One region of the Paenibacillus sp. J22P15 genome, then DNA from elsewhere that is predicted to be linked to it. Evidence: riboswitches for the same ligand, from Rfam matches in the RefSeq annotation. Region 1 holds a riboswitch; each other region holds the start of a gene.
What was found. Region 1 has a riboswitch for cyclic di-GMP ahead of AC0YN6_RS26425 (transglutaminase-like domain-containing protein). Riboswitches for the same ligand answer to the same signal wherever they lie in the genome.
Positions count from the first base shown of each region.

Region 1 (2,254 bases):
TTGCAGGCGGTGCGGCAGCTCGTCCGTTCGAGACGCATCATAATGCTCTCGACATGCAGCTCTATATGCGTATCGCAATCGAGCTTCATTTGAAGCGATTAATTGTAGGCGGACTAGAGAAAGTATATGAGATTGGCCGCGTATACCGGAATGAGGGTATTTCTACTCGTCACAATCCGGAATTTACGATGATTGAACTGTATGAGGCATATGCTGACTACAAGGATATTATGGAATTGACTGAAAATGTTATTGCGCATATCGCGCAAGAGGTTCTCGGCACAACGAAGATTACTTATCAAGGTCAAGAAATTGATTTGACTCCGCAGTGGCGTCGGGTTTCTATGGTCGATCTTGTTAAAGAAACGACAGGTGTTGATTTCGGTGTGGAGATGAGTGACGAAGAAGCTCATCGTTTGGCGAAAGAGCATAAAGTTGCTGTTGATCCTCATATGACGTTTGGTCATATTCTTAACGCATTCTTTGAACAGTTCGGAGAGCATACGCTTATTCAACCGACTTTCGTTACCGGCCATCCTGTTGCGATCTCGCCGCTTGCTAAGAAAAGCGATGCAGATCCGCGCTTCACAGATCGTTTTGAGCTATTTATCGTAGCTCGTGAGCATGCAAATGCATTTACGGAGCTTAACGACCCGATTGATCAGCGTGAACGATTCGAGTCACAGCTTCTTGAGCGAGAGCAGGGCAACGATGAAGCGCATGGTATGGATGAGGACTTTATTCGTGCTCTTGAATACGGCATGCCGCCGACTGGCGGACTAGGAATCGGCATTGACCGTTTGATCATGCTGCTAACTGATGCTCCTTCTATCCGTGATGTGCTGTTGTTCCCTCATATGAGAGACCAACGTTCAGCTGAATAAGAGTAAATCTAAAGAACCGCACGGCATGTAGCCGCTAGCGGTTCTTTTTTTTTTGCGATGAGCCTTTGCAGCAGCAATCTTCAAAAACTGCCAAAATACGATTTTTACTCACAGCTTTTCTATTGATTCGATAGATTCATATGATAAAATAGAACTAATAAAGCTAAGCACGACAACGGCAAACCTATCGAAAGGTAGGGACGCAAAGCTAAAGGGCCTTCCGTAAGATGGCAGCCAGCTACCGAATGGACAGGCTTTTTTTTTGTTTTATAGAGGAGATAACATCTTGTAGCGCTTCACACGATAACGGCAAACCTATCGAAAGGTAGGGACGCAAAGCTATAGGGCCTTCCGTAAGATGGCAGCCAGCTACCGAAGGGAGTTTGTTTATGCGCAAGTTTATATTACTAATCACAGCTTTTGTTCTTTTCGCATCCATTAATGTAACTGTCGTTCAAGCGAGTAATGAGAAAGCTTCTGAATGGCTGAATACAGATAATCTGGATAACGGTGTTGTCTCCGTACAATACGCAGTGAAGGCTAAAGTGAAAACAAAGCTTATGATTGTTAAAGGCTCATCCAAATACACCTACAACTTAACTGCCGGGAAAGCTAGGGAGCAGTTCCCGTTACAACTTGGTAATGGTCAATATACGATTTCATTGTTAGAGAATACATCGGGCAACAAATACAAGCTGGTGAAGAAACAACTCGTTACACTCAAGTTGAAGGATAATAAAGTTCTATATTTAAATTCAATTCAAAACATTGAATGGTCGACTACAAGCAGTGCAATCGTCAAAGCAAAGGAATTAACAAAAAATAAAAAGACCGATAGCGAGAAAGTAAAAGCAATCTATAACTACATCATTACAAATGTTGATTATGATAACCAATTGGCTGCTAATCTGCCCGTAGATTACCTCCCGAATATCGATCGTACATTTAAAACCAAAAAAGATATTTGCTACGGATACGCTTCATTGTTTGCAGCAATGCTCCGCAGCGTTGATATTCCCACTAAGCTAGTGATGGGGCAGTCGTCTTACGTCGATGTTTATCATGCATGGAATGAAGTTTACTTGGATGACAAATGGGTTACGATTGATCCAACGGTCGATGCGGGCTTCAAGAAGGGTAACAAAAAGTATGAGCTTATCAAGGATGCAGCAAACTATAAAGCAACAAAGTATTACTAAGGAACAACGAGCTTGCGTTAAATCGTATAGCTCGTTTTTTTATGTCTTGCTTCAATATAGATAGAATTCGAATATAGCTTCTATACCATCAAAACAAGGGATAACCGTCACTTAAAAAGTTTTTAGCGTTTTTTTGAAAAAAACACTTGCGCTACTATTGCTGCCTATGAT
Region 1 covers NZ_JBWDNT010000023.1:229-2,482, reverse strand. The annotation lists gene lysS (lysine--tRNA ligase) at 1-884, shown strand, start outside; cyclic di-GMP riboswitch class I at 1,052-1,130, shown strand; cyclic di-GMP riboswitch class I at 1,183-1,261, shown strand; gene AC0YN6_RS26425 (transglutaminase-like domain-containing protein) at 1,274-2,083, shown strand.

Region 2 (2,254 bases), on a different contig from region 1:
TGGTCACCCAAGCCTTCCAGCATCCGCATACCTCCACAACATATACCTGAGCCTTCATTCTCATCCGCTCCCTTCACGATACGTACCTAAAAACAAAAAAAAGCACACCCAACGACGCAGTTCGCGCCATTGAGTGTGCTTCACTCCAATTATTTCATTACCGCAAAGTATATACTAAAATGGCATTTTCGACAAATCAGCTGGGTTTTGCAAATCAACCAGCACTGCATGATCGGAATGCGATACAATCCCTTCTGCCTGCAGCAGCCACAGCAGCTGGGTTCCATCTACACCTTTTTTCTGTAAACGCTTACCATCATCGTTTGTGATTAGTGAACCATTTCCATTAGGGTGTACTATGACCTCATTGCCTTCTCTGGTTAGTCGTTCAACAATAGCTAGTGTTTCATCCGTTACCCCTTGATCAACAATCGTCAATCGAACATTCTTGCCCATTCGCTTGGAGAAATAAAACAGCGATCGTACATACCATTCCATATTTTTTTGCCGGACGTCCGCAACAAGCACGTAATGCTTGCTCGATTTCTGTCGCACTCGCCAAATTCGATACGCCAGATGCACCGACAATGCAGCCAAAACATAACAGCCAACAATAAGTAGTAGAACTTCAAACATGGCGGCCACCTCCTCTTTGTGACACTATATGCCATGAAGAGCCCACTGGTTCCGCTGCTTCTGGACAAGATGACAAAATGTGCGTTGTGTCAAAAAGTGTCCCCTTTTTTCTCCTAATTTCAGTCATTTTATGACAAAGAAACACCCTTGAGCAATCTACGGTATATGTTATCATTTTATTATGAATCTTTACATATTTAAGGAATTCACGCATATAGAAAGGAAGAGGTGGATTGTTACAATCATCATAACCAGGGAAGCGATGAAATATAATCTGCAACTGGACACTTGGATTATATGGAGCTAGTAGTGTAACCGGCCCTCTTAGAACTCCACTACCTATCTAAGAGGAGAGTGAAAAATGCGCTATTATAAAAAACAATTGTTAATGGGCTTAGCACTCCTACTGATTTTCTCGCTAACGCTTAGTTCCCTGGCTCTTGCAGAAGGCGTAAACAATCAAGAAACAACTGCAGCCGTGCCCTCAAATGAGAATAGCTGCCAGCAATTTTCAACCAGTAGAGATGATATCCCTAAAGCACAATCCAACATCGTAGATAATAACGACGGAACAGCTACTGCCACCTTTAAGACAAAAATCGATTGCGTTCAAGTCAGTTTCTCATCTTATGTAAGTCCAGATGACTGGGTTGCAAGTCCCGGCGATACAACAATTCCATACCACTTACAAAAACACTATGACGGACAATCCTTTATTTATCCTAAAGCCGGTACGTATACCGTCACGATTGATATCCCAGCATGCTTGCCTTATCAATTAGACATCTACAGTGGAGATTTGCTTCTCGAGTTAGGTTCAAATGCTCACGGCAGCAGAGCTGTAGCCTGGAAGGTGAAGCTTAATAGTAGTTGTACTACTACTACTCCTACACCTACTCCAACGCCAACTACTACACCAACATCAACACCTGTGGCTACTCCTTCTGAGTCGCCTTCACCTACACCAACATCTACACCTGTGGCTACTCCTTCCGAGTCGCCTTCACCTACACCAACATCAACACCTGTGGCTACTCCTTCCGAGTCGCCTTCACCTACACCAACATCTACACCTGAGACTACACCTTCTGAGTCGCCTTCACCTACACCATCGTCTACACCTGTGACTACTCCTTCTGAGTCGCCATCATCTACACCATCGTCCACACCTACAGTTACAGCTACACCTACTGCAACTCCTACGGTAACCCAGTCACCTACGCCATCCCCTGAGGCAACGCCAATTATCGAAATAGATGAAGAAGAGCCGCCAGTGGGCGGAGTTGGTGAAGAGGGTGAGCCTCCAATCGATACCGTTATTGATGTAGAGGAGGATCAAGTTCCGCTAAGTACCCTCCCAAAAACAGGTGAATCCAGTCCGATTCCATATTATCTTATCGGCGCATTCGCTCTTTCAGTCGGTTTCCTCAATCTCCGTAAGCAAAGAAATAGAAGGTAGATACTTCAACTTCGCACTCCTAGACTGCTTAATAAGCAGCTTAGGAGTGTTTTCTCTTTTTTACAGCACAAAAAACCCGCATCAACCGATACGGGTATTTCCTCGATATATAAATAATAAGCGAAAAGGTTACTATAACGTAACCCATCCGTATTTAAT
Region 2 covers NZ_JBWDNT010000006.1:76,245-78,498, forward strand. The annotation lists gene AC0YN6_RS15285 (ATP-dependent helicase ComFA) at 1-58, opposite strand, end outside; gene AC0YN6_RS15290 (hypothetical protein) at 175-636, opposite strand; cyclic di-GMP riboswitch class II at 883-966, shown strand; gene AC0YN6_RS15295 (LPXTG cell wall anchor domain-containing protein) at 998-2,095, shown strand; gene AC0YN6_RS15300 (response regulator) at 2,228-2,254, opposite strand, start outside.
Region 2: linked by a shared signal. The riboswitch ahead of AC0YN6_RS15295 (LPXTG cell wall anchor domain-containing protein) and the one ahead of AC0YN6_RS26425 (transglutaminase-like domain-containing protein) in region 1 are both predicted to bind cyclic di-GMP.

Region 3 (2,254 bases), on a different contig from region 1:
ATGGACCAGCTCCTACGGATGAAGAATTGGCTCGCGAAGAAGACCCTGCCATGATGGCATTAATTTAATGAATAGGAGGCGTTTTGCATGAGCACAGCTTACGAGGACCCAAAGATCTTCGTTAATCAGTTGGTGGGCATGCCGGACGGCTGTTTACTTGAAATGTCGCACGACGAATTGCTGCAAAGCATTCGTTATTGTCAATCTTGCCCGCTTAGCTCTTATGCGAAGCCGCTATCACTCCACAATCGAACAGCTCGAATCATGGTCATCGGGGAAACTCCCGATGACGTTTTATTCGAAACCGAGAGTGGATCAGTTCTGGCAGGACTCCTACGACGTTTCGGTATACTGCCGCAAGAAGTCTATGTGACATCCATGATTAAGTGTCGAGACGGTAAGGATGCTGCTGCTTGCAGCAATCATCTGAATGCTGAGGTTATGACCGTTCGACCTTCCGTGGTCGTTCTTCTAGGCTCTTCAGTCGCATCAGCTTTTGATCCTAAGCCGGCCATCAATAAATGGCATACGATTTATCCTGGCGTATACGGCCTAGAAACATATAATTTAATAGCCGCCAGGCATGATCCATCCAAAATGGCCATGCTTCATGATCAATTCGCCTATATTGCTCAAAACCGTCATAACATGCAGCATGTGTAGGCTAGGAGGATTAAAAAGATGGATGAGAAAACTTTTAATGTCACACAGGCTTCGCTCATTTTAGGTGTTCATCGCGATACGATTATTTATTGGGAAGAAAATAATTTAATACCAAAAGCTAAACGAAATCCTAGCAACAACTATCGCATTTATTCCGCCTCTGCGTTAAAAGAGATCGCGACGTTCCGGAAAATGTTTGACCTAAATATTGACAAACAAATAGATGGGTATCTAAACCGAAAATCAACTCTATCAAATTCGGTTAATTGTAGAAAAAAACCTGCATATTGACACAGCAAATAATGCCTTATATAATCATAGTTTATTCTATGAAATTGGACTCTTATCTTAAACGACACGGCAAACTTATCTAAAGGTAAGGACGCAAAATTACGGGCCTAAAGATATTAATCCATGGCGGCCGAATTTCCGAACCTGAGCTAATTCCCTCCAATACATATAATTGTAATGCATTATTTATATTGTCATGATATAATGTATTGCAAATAGGTGATATTGCTAATATGCAATACCTTGCAATGTGCCAATTGCTGGGTTGCCAATTTTCAAGGAGGGGAAATTTATTATGTCGGAGAGCCTGATTGAAAGCCTACTAAGTAAAAATGAATTACTTGTACATGAATACATTAAAGAAGAAGCCGCAATTCATGGATCTGTTAAAGAACCAATGGATTCGATGGCTAAAAATATTCTAAGTCGATTTAGTGACCGTATTCCTGCGAGAAATCGGAATACTTCTAGTGGCCCTACAGAGGAAAAGTCGTTTAGCGAGGCGACTGTTCATCGAGCTGTTAGAAAGTTGCAAGGCGAAGGCATTATACAAGTGAAAGCTTCTCGAGACAAATCATTGCCGAATGAAATTATATATTTCGGACTGCCCGATGAGGGTGAACAATTCAAAGAATTGGTTGACATGTCATCTAAAATCACACTTAACTTGGAACGCTGGCAAACAATGGTGAATCGAACTAAGCAAGAGGTTCAAAATGTAAAGCGTGAAAACCGGAATCTTTACAAGGAGCTTGATGGAATAGGTGATCGTCTTAAAAAGGCACAGGCACTCAACGCTGCCCTTCAAGATCAACTACGCTTGGTAGAGTCGGATGAAAATCCCTTTAAGGCGGGCAATGTGATTTCAATTACGGATCTCGGAAATGGAACAATTGGATATGTCGTCGCAAGAGAGAACACACTATCTCAATAATAAACCATCGCAATAACAACTAGAGGAGAGCGCATAATGGACATAACCGACACTTCTGTAAAGGCAAAATGGCTTGCCCAGTCATTAATTCGTCATGCTGGGAACCATAATGAGCATTTTGAGGAGAAAATCGTTGAGGCTGCAAGCCTGAACGGAGTAACTTTACAGGAGCTGCGACACTGCATTCAGCAAGAGCTACAATCTCGTTTGGACAACTTCTGCGATGTTGTGGAAGATGAGGATTCAGACGATCTGTGTTTCTATTTAAAGAAAATCGATGGTCAGTTTGTATTCATTGGATCATCATATGAATTGTGTTATAAAATTGGCGTTTTGTCGTCGGAGGTTGTGGGTAGCTCTATCTCT
Region 3 covers NZ_JBWDNT010000008.1:85,193-87,446, forward strand. The annotation lists gene AC0YN6_RS17855 (recombinase RecA family protein) at 1-68, shown strand, start outside; gene AC0YN6_RS17860 (uracil-DNA glycosylase family protein) at 88-663, shown strand; gene AC0YN6_RS17865 (helix-turn-helix domain-containing protein) at 682-954, shown strand; cyclic di-GMP riboswitch class I at 1,013-1,097, shown strand; gene AC0YN6_RS17870 (hypothetical protein) at 1,250-1,888, shown strand; gene AC0YN6_RS17875 (hypothetical protein) at 1,925-2,254, shown strand, end outside.
Region 3: linked by a shared signal. The riboswitch ahead of AC0YN6_RS17870 (hypothetical protein) and the one ahead of AC0YN6_RS26425 (transglutaminase-like domain-containing protein) in region 1 are both predicted to bind cyclic di-GMP.